One region of the Paenibacillus sp. BR2-3 genome, then DNA from elsewhere that is predicted to be linked to it. Evidence: riboswitches for the same ligand, from Rfam matches in the RefSeq annotation. Region 1 holds a riboswitch; each other region holds the start of a gene.
What was found. A riboswitch is a leader RNA that binds a small molecule or an ion and turns the genes downstream of it on or off. The one in region 1 is predicted to bind cyclic di-AMP.

Region 1 (6,529 bases):
ACGAGGCCTCTTCTTTTTTCCGGGGATGAGGCAATATGGGCTGCCGGTCTTGATCTTCAGTCTGGTTGAATGGCTGCTGGCACTGGTGCCCCTCTATTGGATTGCTCCTGTAATATACAAGCTGCTCCTGTCCTCTTATCTGAATTATACGCTGCTATGGCAGATCAGTCCTTATCTCCTTGCATGGCTTGTTTACATCTTCATCATCCGTTTATGCCTGTTATATATGCAGTTTGGTTATACCAGGGGTACCGGAATGTTCTCCTCGCTTCTGATCTGCCTGCGGTATTTCCTTCCAGCTGCAGCGGTTTCGGTTATGCTTGGGGCAGGTGGTTTTATCGTACTTCTGGTGTGCGGATTGACCGGTCTTCTAAGCCCCGGACTACCCGCTCTCCTTGTGAGGCAGGTTTCACCACTCCCTTCTACATTCTTCAAAATGTGGGGCGTGGCAGCCCAATACCACCTTTGGCACAGCAAAGCCTCCTTGAAATAAAGCAGGTCATTAGTCATAGCTAAAGAGTCCCCGTTCCCGAAACTAGGAACTGAGACTCTTTTTTCGTTACAAATCCTAATAATATTTGCAAAACGGAAAAGGCTTTGATACAATGATGCCTGTGATGATAGTAACAAGTTTGTAATCTTTTAAATAATTTCGTAATTTTTGAATGCGAATTGAACTTTCTGTAACTGTTGTTATGTCGCTTGTTCGGTGCACAACACGCCAAATTCCAGGCACCGGGAAGCGGGGGAACCATATTTTGGGTGAATTGATCTCGTAAGAGAGGGATCATAGGGGGCCTTCCACCGAACCCTTAAGCTAACCTCGCAGGCATTAGGAGGAATTACATCTTTTGAAAAGTCACACCTTCAAGAAAAAGTGCACGGTAGCCGCGTTAGGGCTTGTGATGGCATTCACTTTGGGAAGCGGGAGCGCTTTCGCTAACTCCAAAATGGACACCGTTATTGCAAAAACATTGGGAACTTCGTACAAATTCGGGGGCACGAGCACCGCTGGCTTTGACTGTTCCGGGTTTACTAAATACGTGTTCACCAAAATGGGCCTAACTTTGCCACGTACCTCCCAAGCCCAATACAAAGCAGGAACCTCCGTATCGCGCAGTAATTTGCGTTCCGGTGACCTCTTGTTCTTTAACACATTTGGCAGCGGTATATCTCATGTCGGCATTTATGTTGGCAACGGAAAATTTGCACAATCTTCTTCCTCGCGTGGTGTAAACATCAGTTCGCTGAGCCAGTCCTACTGGGCCAATAGCTACATTGGCGCTAAAAGAGTAATGAGCACAACAGCGTACAAAGCTGTTGCCTATGATTGATTCTCCCCTCACAACTTACTCCTAAAACTCGATATTGCCCGGAGCCTGATTATTGCCGTAATCATTTCCGGGTTTTTCCTTTTTATTCCCTTATTCTACCTTATACACCTTTTGGTCTGCGCTGAAACACCTTTTGGATAAATAATGAAAAATATTTCAATAAACTTACTTTTTAGCTCTATTTCAGGATTTCAAGCGGTTCCAGGCCCTTAAATACCCAATATTTTCACATTAGATATGTTATAGCTGATTGCCAATTTCAGCTCCGTTTGTTACAATGGTCGCAGTAAGTTTATAGTAACATTTTTGTAATTATTGTCTGTCTTTTACGAACGTTTTGTCATGTATTTCTTGCTAAGATAATCCGAATAACAATATGTGCCGAGTTTCCTTAATCAAACAAGGAAAACGGGGGAACCACTTTGGGTGAATTGACCTCCTATATCAAGAGGGGTCATAGGGGACCTTCAACCGAACCCTTAAGCTAACCTCGTAGGCATTTGGAAGGGGTTCACACTTTTGAAAAAGAAGTTAGCAGCCGCAGCACTCAGTTTTTCTATTATTTTTACCGCAATCGGAGCGGGAAGCGCTTTCGCTGAATCCAAGATGGACCAAGTCATCGATAAAACTATCGGATCCAAGTATGTTGCCGGCGGTGTCTCGACTAGCGGCTTTGATTGCTCAGGATTTACCCTGTACGTGTTCGACAAGATCGGGATTGATTTGCCGCATCAATCCGGTTCCCAATACCAAATGGGCACTGCAGTTTCACAAAGTGAACTGAGAGCCGGAGATCTCGTATTCTTCAACACAAACGGAAAAGGCGTTTCCCATGTCGGCATTTATGTCGGCGACGGTAAATTTGCACATGCTTCATCCTCACGTGGTGTAACCATCAGCACGCTGAGCGAAAGCTACTACGTCAACCGCTACGTTGGCGCTAAACGAATCATGAGCAAAACTGCTTATCAGACTGTTGCTACGGATTCCCAAGACAATGACGATGTGCAGTAAGTAATTTCAAATAGGCTCTCTTCCATGATTTTTGCCGAAATCCTGGAGGGGGCTTATTTTTTTGTGTTTACTTATTCTTACCCTTCTCACGGTCTGCAAAACACTTAACCTAAAGTTTTTGAGTCGATTATGGCTCTTTTTGTATATAATTAGGTATAGATTACTTCCCCCGAAAGGAGGTCTCTGACCTTATGATCAGTTCCCCAGTAACCTTCCATGTGGTTCCGATGGAAATTAAACACGCTGAAGACATATGCCAGTGGAATTATGAACCCCCTTATCATATTTACGGATGGCAGCCCTGGGAGCAAATGCAGGCTCTTGGCATTGAGTTCGGCGACCCGGAACTGCGCAGTCAGCAATACGTATCCGTTGTAAATGACCAGGAGATCCTGTGCGGCTTTGCCCAGCTTTTCCCTATGGAAGGTGTTGTTAGGCTAGGCATCGGCATGAGTCCCGATTTATGCGGGCAAGGATTGGGAAAATTGTTTGTGGATGCTATCGTTAAGGTCGCACTTGAACGGTATCCTGAACGCGAGATAGACCTGGAGGTACTCACCTGGAACCAGAGGGCTATTCGAACCTACCGCAAATGCGGCTTTACCATTACGGATACGTATGAGCGTCGAACCCCAACCGGCGAGAAACCTTTTTATTGCATGGTCTATGATAAATAATACCTCCATTTCGTTTTTTTGAAGTTATGGCAATATATTCGTTCATTTTTTTGCCACAAGTGCTATGATATCGCTTCACCTTCCGTTATAATGTAGGGAGTAGCTTACATAGAAGGGACGAATGGGGATGCAAAAATGGATCATGAGCGGTTTGTTTTTTGCCGCCTGCGCCTTTGCTGTAATACTGATGTTCACTCTTCCGGGCAAAGAACAGGTTGCGGAGCAGAACAATCCGACCTTGCCCGTAGTTCAGTTGGACACAGCAAAGGCAGAGGCGACAGTGAAGGCTAACTGTATCACCTGCCATGGCGATCAGCTACAGGGCGGAATCGGACCGAGCCTGCAGAATGAAGGCAGCGGGAATGATGCCGAGGGAATCTTCAGCATTGTAACCAAAGGCCGGGGCCAAATGCCTTCCTTCAAGGATAAGCTGGCACCGGAAGAGATTGCGAACGTTGCGATGTGGCTATCCGAGAAGAAGTAGATTTTCAAATCAAATACGCCTGTACGGAGGATACTTCCCTGCCGAACAGGCGTATTTAATATTGCAGCAAACTTAAGAGGCTGCTGTAATTAACGGGCCTTCTCGAAGGCTTCGTTAAATTCATGGGCTTCCCGGACATCAAGAGCAGTGATGCCACCCTCTTCACGGGTTATGAGCCGCAGCGTTACAGCTTTATAGTCAATCACAATATGAGGATGATGATCAAAAGCCTCCGAGATGGCAGCAACTTCGTCCACAAATGCAATTCCCTTCATGAACTCGTTGAACATGTACTTACGCACCAGTGTGTCTTTATCCAGCTTCCAGCCTTCCAGCTTGACTACCTGTTCCTGCAGCTCTTGTTCATTAAATAACACTTCAATTTCCTCCCCTACTAAAGGCAAGCAGTAAGATTCATGTTTCCCGCTGCATTCCCTTTACTTTAAACAAAACATCCCTTAGCTTATAAGTCCAAGGGATGATCAAGTCGATTTTCAGTTAAATGTATTCTTGTATCCAGGCTAATATAACCTTAACTCAACCAATTTTACCACGGTCTGCGGCCTCCGGGCAACTCACACCGATTTCACCCCTAATTAAACAAGATCAACAGAGGCCAGGTCCTCTTCCCCGACAAGGATGTTAATGCGGTGTGTCTCTTTATCATAAATCACAACTCCGCCTCCCACCTGTATAACCGGTTCATCGCCAAGTGCAAAGAACAGATCCTCAGCCAATGCTTCCCAAACCTCATGCTTTGATTCCTGCGGGAGTTCCCACCATTCGTCCGGCTCCATTTCAAAAAATAAATAACCGTCTGAAATCCGTCCTACCGCTTCCGTTAATTCATTTAAAATATCAGCATAATCCCTACCGTGCTTCACACCCACGACTATCACTCCGTTTTCTTCACAGATGGATAATAAATTACCTTATCCATTATAACCGAAAAAATGACTTCACAAAAAAGGGAATCCTGTCGATAAATAAGATTATACGTTAATCGGTATGGTGCAAGTGTCCCGCCGCCGTTTCAAGGATGATAACGCGGCCTAATCGGATCACTTCTTAAAACTCATGGACGAGGTGCATAAATGGAAATATCAACAATTATCGGTTTAGTTCTCAGTTTGATTGCAGTAGGTTGGGGTATGGTTCTCAAAGGGGCACCTCTTTACAGCTTATTGACACCAGCAGCATACGTAATTATCTTGCTAGGTACTGCTGCCTCGCTCTTCATGGCCTTCCCAATGCAAGAAATGAAGAAAGTTCCTAAGCTGTTCAAGCTAATCTTTGTTAGCCAGAAATTAATTCAAAAATCCGAGCTGATCACCATGTTCATGGAGTGGGCATCCATTACCCGACGTGAAGGGTTATTGGCACTAGAATCCAAGGTCGACGAAATCGAGGATGGTTTCCTCCGTAACGGTATGCGTATGATCATAGACGGCAACGACCAGGAATTTGTCCGCGATGTACTGATGGAGGATATCCACGCTACAGAAGATCGCCATAAAGCGGGAGCTCTTATATTCTCCCAGGCAGGTATGTATGCGCCGACGCTAGGCGTTCTGGGAGCAGTTATCGGCCTGATTGCCGCTATGGCTCATATGGGCGAGATTGAAAAGCTAGCCGAAGCCATAGCGGGAGCCTTTATTGCTACAGTGCTCGGTATCTTTACCGGTTACGTGTTATGGCATCCCATTGCCACAAAGCTAAAACGTTTGTCTAAAAAGGAAATTGAAATCCGCCTGATGATGGTGGAGGGCCTGTTATCCATTCAATCCGGAGTTTCGACTATTGCCATCAATCAGAAGCTCTCCGTATTTCTGACGCCTTCAGAACGTGCCAAGATGAGCGAAAAGGAGAGTGGATCGGGTGAGCAAAAAGACTAGACACGAGGAACATGAGGAGCATGCCGACGAATCCTGGCTGCTCCCTTATTCTGATCTCATGACTTTGCTCGTTGCCTTATTCCTCGTACTATATGCCATGAGTGCAACGGACGCCCAGAAGTATGAAGAAATGAGCCGAGCCTTCAGCTCCGCGCTTAGTGGCGGATCAGGGATTCTTGACAATAGCTCTGCGACACCTACCGAAAGTAGCATGGATCAGGGCAAAGGCAAGAAAGTGGATAGTGTCGTTCAGGATAACACTGGCGAGGCAGAGATCGCCAAGCTCCGCCAGCAGGAACAGCAGGATCTCGAGAAGCTTAAGAAGCAGTTCGATCAATATATTAAGAACAATGGGCTGACCGACCTGCTGAGCACCAAACTGAATCAGTCCCAGCTTATGATTACGATCAGTGACAATGCCCTCTTCTCCTCCGGGCTAGCTTTCGTGGAGGATGACTCCCGGCAGTTGGCCAAATCCATATCCGTCATGCTCCAGCAATTCCCCGATTATGAAGTACTCGTACAGGGACATACGGACAATATCCCGATTTCGAACAGCAGCTACTCGTCCAACTGGGATCTCAGTGTCGACCGGGCGCTGCATTTCATGAAGATTTTATTGTTAAACCCTAATCTCAATCCAAAGAAGTTCAGTCCTATCGGCTACGGGGAATATCGCCCCATCGCCGATAACAGCACCGCAGCAGGACGGGCCAAGAATCGCCGTGTAGAGGTCTCTATCCTTCGTAAATACCAGGAAACCAACGCCATCACGTCTTCCTCTAACTGAATGGAAGAATACAAGAAGAGCTGTCCCCAAGGTCTCTATAGACCTCGTGGACAGCTCTTCCGCTTTATTTTAAAGACAAGCATCTCTTTACCATTACTGCAGCTGGTAGCTCAGCATATTCCCAAGCTCGGTCTTTTCCTCCGGCGACAAATCGCGCCATTCACCGGTCTGCAGAGCTCCCAGTCGGATATTCATAATCCGGATACGTTGGAGTCTCCTTACCTCATAGCCGAAAGCGCTGCACATACGACGGATCTGCCGGTTTTTACCCTCTGTCAATATAATCCGGAATACCCGTTCTGAAATGCGCGTCACTTCGCAAGGCAATGTTTTCT
Region 2 (6,529 bases), 750 kb from region 1:
GTAAAAATGCACCCATCCCCGAGAGGAGCAATAAGTTCCGCACGCCTGATAGCGATTGTTCCATTTGTTCCGTAGAGGACATGACGTATAAAGCCGAGTTAATTACTCCTCCGCTGGATATCGGTTGGCCCGACACCATATAACGATGTCCCGCAGTATCCTCATACTGTAGATTTATCTTCTCCCCGGAGAAAATCTTATCGATGTCGGAAGCCCTAATAAAGGATCGGTCCGCTGAATCATGTATTCCTGAATGCAGGATGACTTCCCCATTTTTTAAAATATTAAAAATACTGACACCCGAAAACTCGGCAAATGTCTTCATGGTTTGCTCGGATGTAGTATCATCGGCATTGGCCATAACCGCGAAGTGGGAGGTAATCTCCTCGTTTTCTCTCTGCATTTCTGCTGAGTAAAAATTAGTAAACATTCTGTCAATTGCAAAGCCGAGGAATAATAAAACGATCAGAAATACAGTGATGATCACAAGGCCAAGCTTAAAGCCGATCCGGTTATTTCTCATTCTTTATCTCCCGGAACATGAAATTTATAGCCTACTCCCCACACAGTTTGAATCGGATTATAACTCATGCCCGCCTTTTGCAATTTTTCACGCATATTTTTGATATGGGTGTCTACAACCCGAGTCTCGCCCTCGTAATCATACCCCCACAGCCTTTCCACCAGCTCCTCCCTGCTAAAGACACGCTGCCTGCTCTGGGCTAATGCAGCAAGTAGATCGAACTCCTTTTGGGTTAATTCGACCCCAACCTCTTGAACACGAACCTCCCGGGCATCCGGGAGTATGGTTAGCTGCGGAAATTCCATCACCCATACCTGAGGCTCAGAGATCTGATTAATCGTTGATCTCCGAAGTAAAGAGTATATTCTCGCGAGCAGCTCTTCCGTGTCAAAAGGCTTGGTCAAATAATCATCCGCACCCATCCCGAGCCCATGAACTTTATCCTTTGTTTCAGAACGTGCAGTGAGCATCAGAATGGGGACCGAATCTGTCTCTCTGACCACCTTGCATACTTGCCAGCCATCCATATCAGGCATCATCACATCAAGCAGGATAATATCAAAGGCATTCTTTTTGATCATGGATAATGCCTCGCGGCCCGTCGCGGCTTCCTTAACCATAAATCCTTCTTTCATTAAATAAATCCGCAGCAAGTTCCTCATATTCCATTCGTCATCGACAATTAACACCTGGAGCTTCGACAGGTTGCCCACCTTCTTCGTTATTTTAATTTTTCAGTTTTTCTTATAATAATGCGTTAAAATAATAAAGATGTAAACGTATTTACATCATTCCCATACCGGAACCTTGCGACTACTGCCGTACCATTTTTTTGTTTCATCAGTCAATAAGTAATTAAAGCAGAACCGAATGCACTAAAAAAGGACAAGTTCGTGAGTAATCACGAGCTTGTCCTTTTTTATTTCTCTATTTTTCCATTTGAAGATAACTCTTCTGATCCACCACACGACGAGCCGTAACATAACGATCTTGGTAATAAGACTCCGACAAACTACTTACTCTTACACCCTTGCTGGAAGAGTGCGCAAATTGATCATCACCTATGTAGATTCCTGCATGAGAAATCCCTTTACCGAAGGTATTAAAAAACACCAAATCACCTGGACGCAGATTTTCTTTGGCGACCGGCGTTCCGACCTTGGCTTGGGATTGGGAAGTACGCGGAAGGTCGTCTACATTAAACTTTTTCAGTACATACAAGATAAATCCTGAGCAATCGAACCCTGACGTGGTAGTTCCTCCGTAAAGGTAAGGTGTTCCTATTACTTGGTTTACTACACTATCAAGCTTGACCTCACTTGCGAATGTACTGGGTGCTGTAGACGTAAATAAAACAGCGGCTCCCAGTAGAGATATAATGACTTTCTTCAGAAACTTGTTCTCCCTTCAATGCCTACGGAGTTAGCTGAGGGTTCGGTTAAAGGTTCCCTATATTCTCTTGCTTACAAGAATAATTCACCCGAAGTGGTTCCCCCGTTTTCAAATCGAAATTCGGCAGTTGGTTAATATTTTGTAACTATTAATAATGTAATATAGTAAGTTGAACCTGTCAACTGTTAATAGGCAACTTATTTAATGTCCTTCTGTCGCGAATATATAAGGATTAATAGTAACAGAAGAAACAAAAGTGAAATCATTAATTTAAGCCTTCCATCGATTATAGATACATATCCATATCCAATTAGGGCCTCGATCGATAAAGAGGGAAGCTTGCCTATTACCGAAGCCAGCATATAATTTGAGAAACTTACTTCCGATAGCACACTAATCAGGGTAACCAAGGACGATGGAATAAACGGTGTTAACCGGGCCAAAAGCACCGCAATAAATTGGCGTTTAGGACTCATCGATTTAATCCTGGCCATCCACTCTATTTTTTTACTATAACGGATTCTATCATTAAGCTTTAGTGCACCAATCCGGTAGAGAATATAGGAAACCATTGCCCCTGATACCTCACCGGCCCAAGAGATCATAAAACCGGGAACCAGACCAAAGACCACAATATTTACGGTGGTTAAAGCAACTGAGGGAATTATCCCTATCACGCTAATGAGAATATTCAAGATAATGCTAATTATGATTGCCCAGGTTCCCCATGCACTTAACCATTGCGCAAGATAATCAGATTGTATCGCCAATATTTGCAAGGTCATCCCTTTCCCTTTAGGACCTGGAAATCAACTCCGAAGTCTTTTTTTATTAACGTTTTTTCCCTAAATGAAACCATTTCACCAGCAAAAATATAAATAAGACAAGTAGTGCGGTACACAATAAAAATGTTTTGACATACCCGCCAAAATAAAGAAGGGAATCGCTTCGGAAAGAGATTGCCGATATGGTCATGCACATTAACCCCATTCCCATAAAGAGAATAGCAATTAGCCATTCAATTTTTTTCATGTGCTTTCCTCCCCTGTTTCCGGCTGCAGGACAAAGTGGATTTCAAATCGGGTACCTGCCCCTATTGTACTGGAGACTTGTATATATCCATTATGTAACTCCACCAGCTTCTTCACAATAGACAATCCCAGTCCAGTACCTCCATATTGACGGGAACGGGACTTTTCTACTCTATAAAACCGTTCAAAAATAAACGGAAGTTCATCTGCAGGAATACCAATCCCGGTATCTTCTACAATCAAGGTTACTGAAACAGATTCAAACCTTAAATATACATCAATGCCTCCGCGCTCGGTATATCGAATAGCATTCTCCAGCAGATTTAATACAATCTGTTCCACTCGTTTCCCGTCTGCCTGAACCAATGAAGCTGTTCCGGATGGATGGAAATTCAGCTTTAGGCTTTTCTCCTTTGCTTTCAATTCAACCTTCATGACCGCCTGCTCAACCAGTTCAGACAAATCGATCCAATCGGGTACAAGAGAAATTCTCCCCTCTTCCATTTTAGCCAGATCAAATAAATCATCGACCAAATGCTGAAGCCGCACTGCTTCCTGATAGATAATGTCCAGGTAACGATCCTTCTCTTCTTCGGTCTCATATAACTGATCCTTAACTACCTTGGAATAACCCTCCAGGTAAGTGATGGGTGTGCGGAGTTCATGAGATATATTCGCGAAAAATTCTTGACGGGTATCCCGGTAACGCTGCAAATCAATCGCTAAATTATTAATGGCTTCAGCTAAAGTGCCAATTTCGTCCTTGCTTTTGATTTCCAGCCTGGTCTCCAGTTCACCATGGGCAATTTTACGGGTCGCACTTTGCAATTGCAGTAGAGGGCGGGATAGAATTTGAGCGATAATCCACGTAATCCCCAAGGCCAGCAAAAATGCACCCATCCCGGAGAGCATTAATAGATTTCGTACACCTGCTAACGATTGCTCCATTTGTTCAGTAGAGGACATGACATAAAGAGCTGAAGTTATTTCTCCCCCGTCAAGTATAGGCTGCCCCGATACAAAATAACGAATTCCGGCAGGATCTTCATATAATAAGCTTACCTTCTCACCGGAAAAAATCTTATAGAGGTCCGAAGCCCGAATAAAGGATCGGTCTGATGAATCATGCACACCTGAATGGAGAATGACTTCCCCGTTCTTCAATATATTGAAAATGCTGACATCTGAAAATTCAGCAAAGGTTTTCATGGCTTGCTCGGATATGGAGTCCATGGAATTGGCCATTACTGTGAAGTGGGAGGTTAGGTCCTCCGTTTCTTTCCGCATGCCTGCATAATAAAAATTGGCAAACAATCTATCAATGGCAAAACCCAGGAATAATAAAACGATAAGAAATACGGTAATGATCACAAGACCAAGTTTAAAGCCGATCCGGTTATTCTTCATTCGGTTTCTCCGGAAATATGAAACTTATATCCTACTCCCCACACCGTTTGTATAGGATTGCAACTCATTCCCGCCTTCTGCAATTTTTCACGAATATTCTTGATATGGGTGTCTACTACCCGAACCTCGCCCTCATAATCATGCCCCCATAGTCTTTCAACAAGCTCCTCTCTGCTGAAAGTTCGCTGCCTGTTTTGGGCTAATGCAACAAGAAGATCGAACTCCTTTTGGGTAAAATCGACCAGTACATCCTGAATACGAACCTCCCGGGCATCCGGAAATATGTTGAGTTCCGGAAATTCCAGCACCCATTGCTGGGGCTGGGTGACTTGGGTTATCGTTGATCTCCGGATTAACGAATAGATTCTGGCCAACAGCTCTTTAGAATCAAAAGGTTTGGTTAAATAATCATCCGCACCGATCCCCAAACCATGAATTTTATCCTTTGTTTCCGTACGTGCGGTGAGCATTAAGATAGGTACTGTTTCCGTCTCCCTGACTACCTTGCATACTTGCCAGCCATTTATATCGGGCATCATTACATCAAGCAGAATGATATCAAAGGAATGCTTTTTTATCATGGATAATGCCTCTTGGCCTGTCGCAGCTTCCTTAACCTGAAATCCCTCTTTCATTAAATAAATCCGCAGTAAGTTTCTCATATTCCATTCATCATCGACAATCAATACCTGAAGTTTCGACATTATGCCCACCTACTTAGTTCTCTAGTTTTGATTTCCCTTTATGTTTCATAAACAGATACAGCATGATCACGAAGCTAATCATAATAACCGTCATACTGGTCCACTGCCCGGCGGTCCAATTCAGCGAATACCGCGGTGAATCACCACGCAGAAACTCCAGTGAGAATCTGCCTATCGCATAGAGTATATTATAAATTAGAAAGAGCACGCCTTTGGGGAGGTTTTTGTGCTTGACAGTAATAAGGAAGGCGAACACGATAAAGTCCCATTGTCCTTCCCATATTTCCGCCGGCCATAAAGGAACTGCCCCATACTGGGCAAAAGCTTGCGTTCCTGCCGGGTACACGATGCCAAAACCTGAATTTGTAGGCGATCCAAAAGCATCTCCGTTCAAGAAGCAGGCAATACGACCGATCGCTTGACCCAGAATAATCGCGGGGGCGAGAGTGTCCGCAAGCTCCCAGAAAGGAATCTGCTTGATCTTGGCAAAGACCGCTGCTGTAATAATCCCTCCAATAAGGGCTCCCTGAATGGAAATACCACCGTTCCAAATCTCGACAATCTGCGAGAGATTCTTGGAATAATAAGGCCACTGAAAAAAGAACACATGCCAGATTCTGGCCCCTATAATGGCACCCACTAAAACATATAAAGTCATGTTAGGGATATGTTTGTGGAAAGAGGTTCCTCTAGCCAAGTATAAAGCAACACCCATCCCCAGCAGCACCGCAAGAGCAACGATAACTCCATAGGACCGAAGCGTATAACCGCCAATTTCAAATAATTCTACTCGCATCTTGTCCTCCTTGTTCCTTTTCTAGGGTAAATAAATGTTTACTTGCCACTACTCCATGAGACCCCTTTCCTGTTGCAAGAGCTCCTGCATTTTTAGATGATTTACTTGCTTCTACTGCTTGGTTATTATCGAGGGTAGTTAAATCTATAATCGCTTTCTTGTTCATAGCTGTTTGCCTCCGTTTTAAAGTTTAAAGTAGAAGTGTGTAGAAATTATGGAGAACTCATGAGGTTTGCGTGAGCATTCCGATAATTAAAATGCCGCAAGCTGATTAAAGCTTACGGCATTTTAATGGGCTTATGCTAAATATAATAATCACTGTTCATTAAATTCTTTCTCTTTCGCATCATTAAGGGCATTATAGAGGTTTTCCCTAATGTCCGACTTTTCCACGTTTGAAGCAACAGGTCCTACAATAACAGCTTGAATTCCACCATTTCCTTCAGCACCGATTGGATTCAGACGTTTGAGTTCTTCCAGGGTGGCCGCAGGAACGCCGTCTTTATCCACAAAAAGAACCGGTCCATTGCTCGGATGGTGGATCAGATCCGTGCTTACCGCTCCAATTTGCCAATTACTCACATCAGTTAGAACAACGCTTGCCGGTCGGTTGTTCTCGGTTACCGCTGTCCAGAGCGTACGGGATACCAAAACCGCAGCTTCAACCGGATCGGAT
Region 3 (6,529 bases), 2.3 Mb from region 1:
TGAGTGATACCGGGATAGGAGTGGATCCAGACAAGCTCGGTTTATTGTTCCAGCCGTTTACCCAGCTCGACGCTGCCCATAACCGTAAATTTTCCGGCATGGGGCTGGGGCTGTCGATCTGCAAGAAGCTGGTTGATCTGATGAATGGCGAGATATGGGCGGCAGCGGCAAAGGGAGGCGGGGCAGAGTTTGCGTTCCGGATCCCTTTACAGGCCCCAAAGTCGGCACATCCGGCCCCGATCAATAAAGCGGAGAATAAGGTAAGCATTGGAAGACTCAAGTAATCCTTTTGCCAAGGAGAGTTCTTTAATTATATAATTTTTAATTATTACACTACATTTACTATGCCCAGTCGCTACCGGACAGAAAGGAACGCCCCTTGAGCAAAACTAAAAAAAACAGCACAGCGTTTCCGACAATGAGTAAACAGGAGAAGCGACGAGCAGAGCAGGAACGACAGAAGAAAAAGAGCAGGGTGCTTCTTATTGTTACTGTAGCTTTAGTAGTTATTGTTTTTGCGGCATTATTTATTTTAGCTTCTAAAGACAGCGGGTCAAGCGGCAGCTCCAACAGAAAAGTAGAATTTACTTACAGCGATTTCCCAAGGTTAGGTAAAGAGGACGCTCCGGTCAAAATTGTAGAATTCGGGGATTTCAAATGTCCTGCATGCGCGCAGTTCACTGGAGTGATCAAGCCGCAAATCGTTCAGAACTATGTTGATCAGGGCATAGCAGCTTTTTATTTCGTGAATATGACCTTTATTGGTCCGGATTCCGAGACGGCTTCGCTTGCGGCTTTATCTGTGTACCACCAGAATAATGATGAATTTTGGAAGTTCTATGACGCACTCTATGCCAACCAAGGAAATGAAGAGGAAGAGTGGGCAACGGAGGATTTTCTCGTAAACTTGGCAGAGCAGGAGAAACTGTCCATAGATTATGACCTCTTGCGCAAGGATATCCAAAATCAGACGTATGCGGATGAATTGAAGCGCGACAATACTCTGGCTAATGATAATAACGTTTCACAAACGCCTACTGTGTTTGTTAACGGATTGAAGATCAATGAACCTTTTAATTTTGAAGCGATCTCCCAAGAAATAGATACAGCTGCCAAAGCAGCAGAAAGCCAATGAGCAGGTTCTCATCCTTTTGCCGCCGCCACTGTCTGTATCTGGCATGGATTGTTTCAGTGATCGCCGTTGCCGGAAGCCTGTATTTAAGTGAGGTGCTCAAGTACGAGCCTTGCAAGCTGTGCTGGTTCCAGCGCATTTTTATGTATCCGCAGTTGATTCTGCTAGGAATCGCCACATATCGAAATGACAAAAGCATTATCCCTTATGTGCTGCCGCTCAGCCTGATTGGCGGGAGTATCTCCGTGTATCACTATGCGGAACAGAAGATCCCTGCTCTAAGTAAGGTGCTGCCCTGTACGATTGGCGTTCCCTGCAACAAGGATTACCTGAATTATTTTGGCTTTATTACCATCCCGCTGCTGGCACTGACCGCGTTTACTCTGATATCCATTTTGCTGTGGACCGGACGTGACCGCGGGGAGGAAAAGAATGAGGAAGAACTTGAACATGACGGGCATTCATAATTTGTTCTGAAACTGTTACGAAATTCAGGCAAAACGTTATAAAAACACGGGGCAAAGGGATAATTGAAGAGAATGAAAGAAAGGAACCTGCCCGATCATCAATTTGCGGGAATTGGTCTTTTTTTCATTCTTTTTTCATTTTTTTCAACGCTTTACTGTAATCGCTATGTAGACTAATATTAGACCTTGTGAGAAGTTGAATATGCGCTGAATTTTCCGTAGGAAAAACGGGGGAACCAAACTTGACCCTAAGGGTCAAAAGGGGTGAATCGGCACCGGGATCATACCGGGTCCGTAGGGCTTCCACAGTCCGAATCCGCCAGCTAACCTCGTAAGCAAAAGTGGGATAATGACCATGCCATAAGCATGCGGATCATGTCCGTATGCTTATTTTTGTGCCTGCATTTTTGAAAATCCACTATTGAAAACGGCGCGCGGAATTTCCGTTTCAACTCACCAAAGAGAGGAACTGTTCTAATAATGGTTAGCAAAGTAAAAAGACTTTTGATCGGACGTCCCATGAAGTCGAACGAACTCGATCATGAAAAGTTATCCAAGGTGAAAGCACTCGCGGTTCTGTCTTCAGACGCGCTTTCGTCTGTGGCCTACGGAACGGAACAAATTCTGATCGTGCTGGTGGCTGCCGGCTTCACGGCCATTTGGTACTCTTTGCCGATTGCAATCGCTGTATTGGGTTTGCTGGCCATTCTTATTTTATCTTATCGCCAGACGATCTATGCTTATCCGCAAGGTGGAGGAGCTTATATCGTAGCAAAGAAGAATCTGGGTATTCCCACAGGTTTGCTGGCTGGTGGTTCCTTGCTGGTGGATTACATCCTGACCGTAGCAGTTAGTGCTTCGGCTGGAACGGATGCGATAACGTCTGCTTTTCCAAGTCTTCATAATTATACAGTGCTGATTGCAATCACAGTAATTATTATTTTAACTATACTTAATCTTCGCGGTGTTACAGAGTCGGCCTCATTCATTGCGATACCGGTATATCTGTTTGTCGTATCCATCTTTGTCCTCATCATCGCCGGAGTTATCAAATATGCTACGGGCGGTGTGCATGCCAATATCCCTGAATTCGGCGCTGTAGTATCTAACGTCAGTTTGTTTCTTTTACTTAAGGCGTTTAGTTCCGGTTGCTCGGCACTGACAGGTGTAGAAGCTGTGTCAAACGCCATTCCCAATTTCAAAGCTCCAGCGGAGAGAAATGCCGCAAAGACCCTGGTATTAATGGGGGTGATCCTCGGGAGTATGTTTACCGGAATTACGCTCCTCGCTTACTGGTACGGGATTATGCCTGATGAAAAAGCAACGGTCATCTCTCAGATTGCTGAATCTACTTTTGGGCGCGGAGGTCTGTATTACTTCATTCAAGGGATTACGGCGGTCATCTTGTTCCTGGCTGCGAATACGGCCTACTCTGCATTCCCGCTGCTCGCTTGCATGCTGGCCAAAGACAAATATATGCCGCATGCATTTATGGTCCGCGGCGACCGCCTAGGATTTTCTAACGGGATTATTTTTCTCGGCGTGATGTCGGCATTGCTTGTAGCTGCTTTTCACGGGAATACAGAGGGTCTGATTCCGCTCTACGCAGTCGGCGTATTTATTCCATTCACGCTGTCACAGCTTGGGATGATGGTCCGCTGGTACCGATTGAGACCGAAAGGCTGGCAAAGCAAGTTTGCTGTAAATACAGTGGGGATGCTGACCACCCTGACCATTACCCTGATTTTTGTTATCACCAAGTTCTCCAGTGTATGGATGGCGTTCATTTTCCTGCCGCTTGTAATGTTCGTATTCTTCCGTATTTATCAACATTATATGAACACTGCGGATCAGCTTCGTATCCAGATGGATATTGAGAAGCCGGTGATCAAAGGCAGTACGGTTGTCGTTCCGGTGTCCGGTGTGACGCGTGCCGTTCTCCATTCTTTAAGCTACGCGAAATCACTTACTGACAATGTAGTTGCCGTCTATGTCGGTTTTGATGAAGAGGAAATTCAGAAAATGGAGCACAAATGGGAAGAATGGAATCCCGGCGTTCGTCTGATTGTGCTGCGTTCGAGGTACCGCAGTATTATGCGGCCATTGGTTAAATTCATTGATACAGTTGAATGGAAGACTGCTGCCACGGATCATATTACAATTCTGATTCCCCAGTTTATTACGAAGCATTGGTGGCAGGCAATTCTGCATAATCAGACCAGCATATTAATTCGCACTTATTTAATGAATCAAAAGGATATCGTTGTTGCAACGGTTCCTTATCACTTGCACAAATAATTGCTTAAATATTAGCAGCGGATGTTCCTGAAAATTAGGAATTTCCGCTGTTTTTTATTTTTATGTTGACATAGATAATGAGAATCAATATCATTTAAAGAGACAAGGCGGGGATCATACTTCCTTCGACCTTCACAGCAAGTACATACAGGAGGGGTAAAAATGTTTTCGTTGAACAAAAAGAGATGGGGAAGCATGAGATTTGCACTAATAGGATTAATGGTGATGATGGTGTTCTTATCCGCTTGCGGAAATAACAACACCGGAAACTCAGCAAATACTGGAGCAGAAGCCACAGGGCAGCCTACCGCCGAAGCAACAGCCGAACCGGAACAAACGACAGCACCTGCAGTGGAGAAGACTGTAACAGACGGCATGGGGCATAAGGTTACGGTGCCGGCCAACCCGCAGCGTGTACTTGCATCTTATGTTGAAGATCCTGTAGTTTCGCTGGGAGTGACACCGGTGGCGCAATGGTCGGTACCAAACGGTATTCAGGACTACCTGTCGGATAAGCTCAAAGAAGTTCCTACAATCAGCTACGATCTTCCACTGGAAGCCGTAATAAGCTTTGCACCTGATTTTATCATTGTCGGGTCCGAAGCGGATGTTCAGAATGGAAAGTATGATCAACTGAACAAGATTGCACCGACCTATGTAATTGGCGACGAAATATACAAGGATTGGCGCAAAACCCTCCTAAAAGTTGGAGAGCTTCTGAACAAAACTGCAGAGGCGGAGCAAGCGATACAAGACTACGATCAAAAAGCGGTTGATGCAAAAGAAAAAATCACCGGCGCTATTGGACAAGAGTCCGCTGCTATCCTTTGGCTGGTGCAAAAAAACTTCTACATCGTGGATGAAACCCGCAGTAGCGGAGCCGTGCTGTATAACGATCTGGGAATAACTCTTCCGAACCTGGTGACTGAAATCCCTGCAGAAAAGAGAGCAACATGGAACCCGATTTCCCTGGAGAAACTGTCTGAACTGACTGCCGATCATATTTTCCTTGTGAACAGTGATAAGGCAGAGGGCTCGGATATCATCAACAGCGCGATCTGGAAGGGTATCCCTGCGGTCAAAGCCGGTAATGTCTATGAGTTAAGTTCTACCAGCAGTTGGCTATACAGCGGTGCGACCGCCGGCTCTAAGACTATAGACGATGTATTGAAGTTCCTTGTGAAATAGGGAAACTATAATGCGATGGATAAGATCTTGAGTATTCGGTGTAGGAGAAATGTGCAGATCCAGTATCCTAGGATACAAGGCCTGCACATTTTTCTTTTAAGCAAGAGATTGTACATAACAGATATATTTGCAATAATGAGAATGATTGTTGTTATCAACTATGAAGGAGACGACCCATGCTTTTATCTTCTCACTCCAATCAGAAAAATACGGAATCTGCTGAGCGGGGGCAGCTTGCTTCTCGTCCTGCAGCAGCCCTTAGCATCATCATATTTGGACTTGCGGCCATTGCTTTCGGTATGGCGTTATCCATCACAGTGGGGGCGGCTGATATTGATCTGGCCACCGTATGGGCAGCGGTATTTCACTTTAATCCGGATCTGCAGCAGCATCAGGTAATACAAGAGCTTCGTATTCCGCGTTCACTCGCGGGTGTTATGGTCGGAGCAAGCTTCTCTGTAGCCGGTGCGATGATGCAGGGGATGACCCGCAACCCGCTTGCGGATTCAGGTTTGCTAGGCTTAAATGCCGGTGCTGGAGCAGCTTTGGCGTTGGCCTTTGCCTTTGCGCCTGCGATTTCTTTTACGTATATTATGTTATTCTGCTTTATTGGTGCTGCGGTTGCAGCCACTATAGTATTCGGAATCGGCTCTTTATCCTATAACGGTCTGACCCCGCTTCGCCTGACTTTGGCCGGTGCGGCAGTAAGCTCTCTGCTGGTTGCACTAAGTCAGGGTATTGCTATTCTGTTTCACCTCTCACAGGACTTGGCTTTTTGGTTCGCAGGAGGTGTTGCAGGGACAAGCTGGGCTCAGCTCAAGATTATGACTCCTTTTGTGGCAGTAGCGCTGATTGCTGCGATGATGCTGTCACGCTCCATTACATTGCTCAGTTTGGGCAGTGAGGTGGCAGCCGGTTTGGGGCAGCGAACAAGGCTGGTTCAAACGGCGGGGATTATCATCGTCGTTGTGCTTGCTGGGTCGGCCGTTTCCACTGTAGGCCCTGTAGCTTTTGTCGGCCTGGTGATTCCTCATCTTACCCGTTATTTGGTGGGTGTCGATTACCGCTGGGTCATACCATGCTCAGCCGTACTTGGAGCTCTGCTGATCCTCTTCGCAGACATTGCTGCAAGAGTCATCAATCCTCCCTTCGAAACGCCTCTTGGAGCACTGATAGCCTTGATCGGGGTTCCGTTCTTTATCTATTTGGCGCGTAAAGAACGGAGGGCACCACAATCATGAGTAACTCAACCTTATCTCTTGATGAACGACGGCGCCGAACACGTGGAATAACGGTTATTCTTTTGCTTGCTGCTTTAATTGTTATGGTATTTGTCATCAGTATGAATACGGGATTCATACGTCTTTCTCCACAGGATGTTATTCGCACTCTACTGGGTGATGGTACTCAGCAGCAAAAGCTCATTCTCTTCGACTTCAGGCTG

Region 2: linked by a shared signal. The riboswitch ahead of PaeBR_RS20970 (C40 family peptidase) and the one ahead of PaeBR_RS00485 (C40 family peptidase) in region 1 are both predicted to bind cyclic di-AMP.
Region 3: linked by a shared signal. The riboswitch ahead of PaeBR_RS13465 (APC family permease) and the one ahead of PaeBR_RS00485 (C40 family peptidase) in region 1 are both predicted to bind cyclic di-AMP.

Annotation. Positions count from the first base shown of each region.
Region 1 covers NZ_CP126311.1:95,685-102,213, reverse strand. Annotated here, with positions in the region: gene PaeBR_RS00495 (hypothetical protein) at 1-493, shown strand, start outside; cyclic di-AMP (ydaO/yuaA leader) riboswitch at 710-847, shown strand; gene PaeBR_RS00490 (C40 family peptidase) at 906-1,334, shown strand; cyclic di-AMP (ydaO/yuaA leader) riboswitch at 1,704-1,848, shown strand; gene PaeBR_RS00485 (C40 family peptidase) at 1,854-2,348, shown strand; gene PaeBR_RS00480 (GNAT family N-acetyltransferase) at 2,540-3,025, shown strand; gene PaeBR_RS00475 (c-type cytochrome) at 3,153-3,509, shown strand; gene PaeBR_RS00470 (4a-hydroxytetrahydrobiopterin dehydratase) at 3,599-3,886, opposite strand; gene PaeBR_RS00465 (hypothetical protein) at 4,106-4,399, opposite strand; gene motA (flagellar motor stator protein MotA) at 4,604-5,404, shown strand; gene PaeBR_RS00455 (flagellar motor protein MotB) at 5,388-6,194, shown strand; gene rluF (23S rRNA pseudouridine(2604) synthase RluF) at 6,288-6,529, opposite strand, start outside.
Region 2 covers NZ_CP126311.1:4,353,790-4,360,318, forward strand. Annotated here, with positions in the region: gene PaeBR_RS20960 (sensor histidine kinase) at 1-523, opposite strand, end outside; gene PaeBR_RS20965 (response regulator transcription factor) at 520-1,227, opposite strand; gene PaeBR_RS20970 (C40 family peptidase) at 1,451-1,915, opposite strand; cyclic di-AMP (ydaO/yuaA leader) riboswitch at 1,920-2,051, opposite strand; gene PaeBR_RS20975 (TVP38/TMEM64 family protein) at 2,113-2,700, opposite strand; gene PaeBR_RS20980 (hypothetical protein) at 2,747-2,947, opposite strand; gene PaeBR_RS20985 (sensor histidine kinase) at 2,944-4,353, opposite strand; gene PaeBR_RS20990 (response regulator transcription factor) at 4,350-5,057, opposite strand; gene lgt (prolipoprotein diacylglyceryl transferase) at 5,071-5,853, opposite strand; gene PaeBR_RS21000 (hypothetical protein) at 5,834-6,019, opposite strand; gene PaeBR_RS21005 (hypothetical protein) at 6,169-6,529, opposite strand, start outside.
Region 3 covers NZ_CP126311.1:2,810,007-2,816,535, forward strand. Annotated here, with positions in the region: gene PaeBR_RS13450 (ATP-binding protein) at 1-284, shown strand, start outside; gene PaeBR_RS13455 (DsbA family protein) at 419-1,135, shown strand; gene PaeBR_RS13460 (disulfide oxidoreductase) at 1,132-1,599, shown strand; cyclic di-AMP (ydaO/yuaA leader) riboswitch at 1,795-1,952, shown strand; gene PaeBR_RS13465 (APC family permease) at 2,080-3,897, shown strand; gene PaeBR_RS13470 (iron-hydroxamate ABC transporter substrate-binding protein) at 4,060-5,085, shown strand; gene PaeBR_RS13475 (FecCD family ABC transporter permease) at 5,262-6,326, shown strand; gene PaeBR_RS13480 (FecCD family ABC transporter permease) at 6,323-6,529, shown strand, end outside.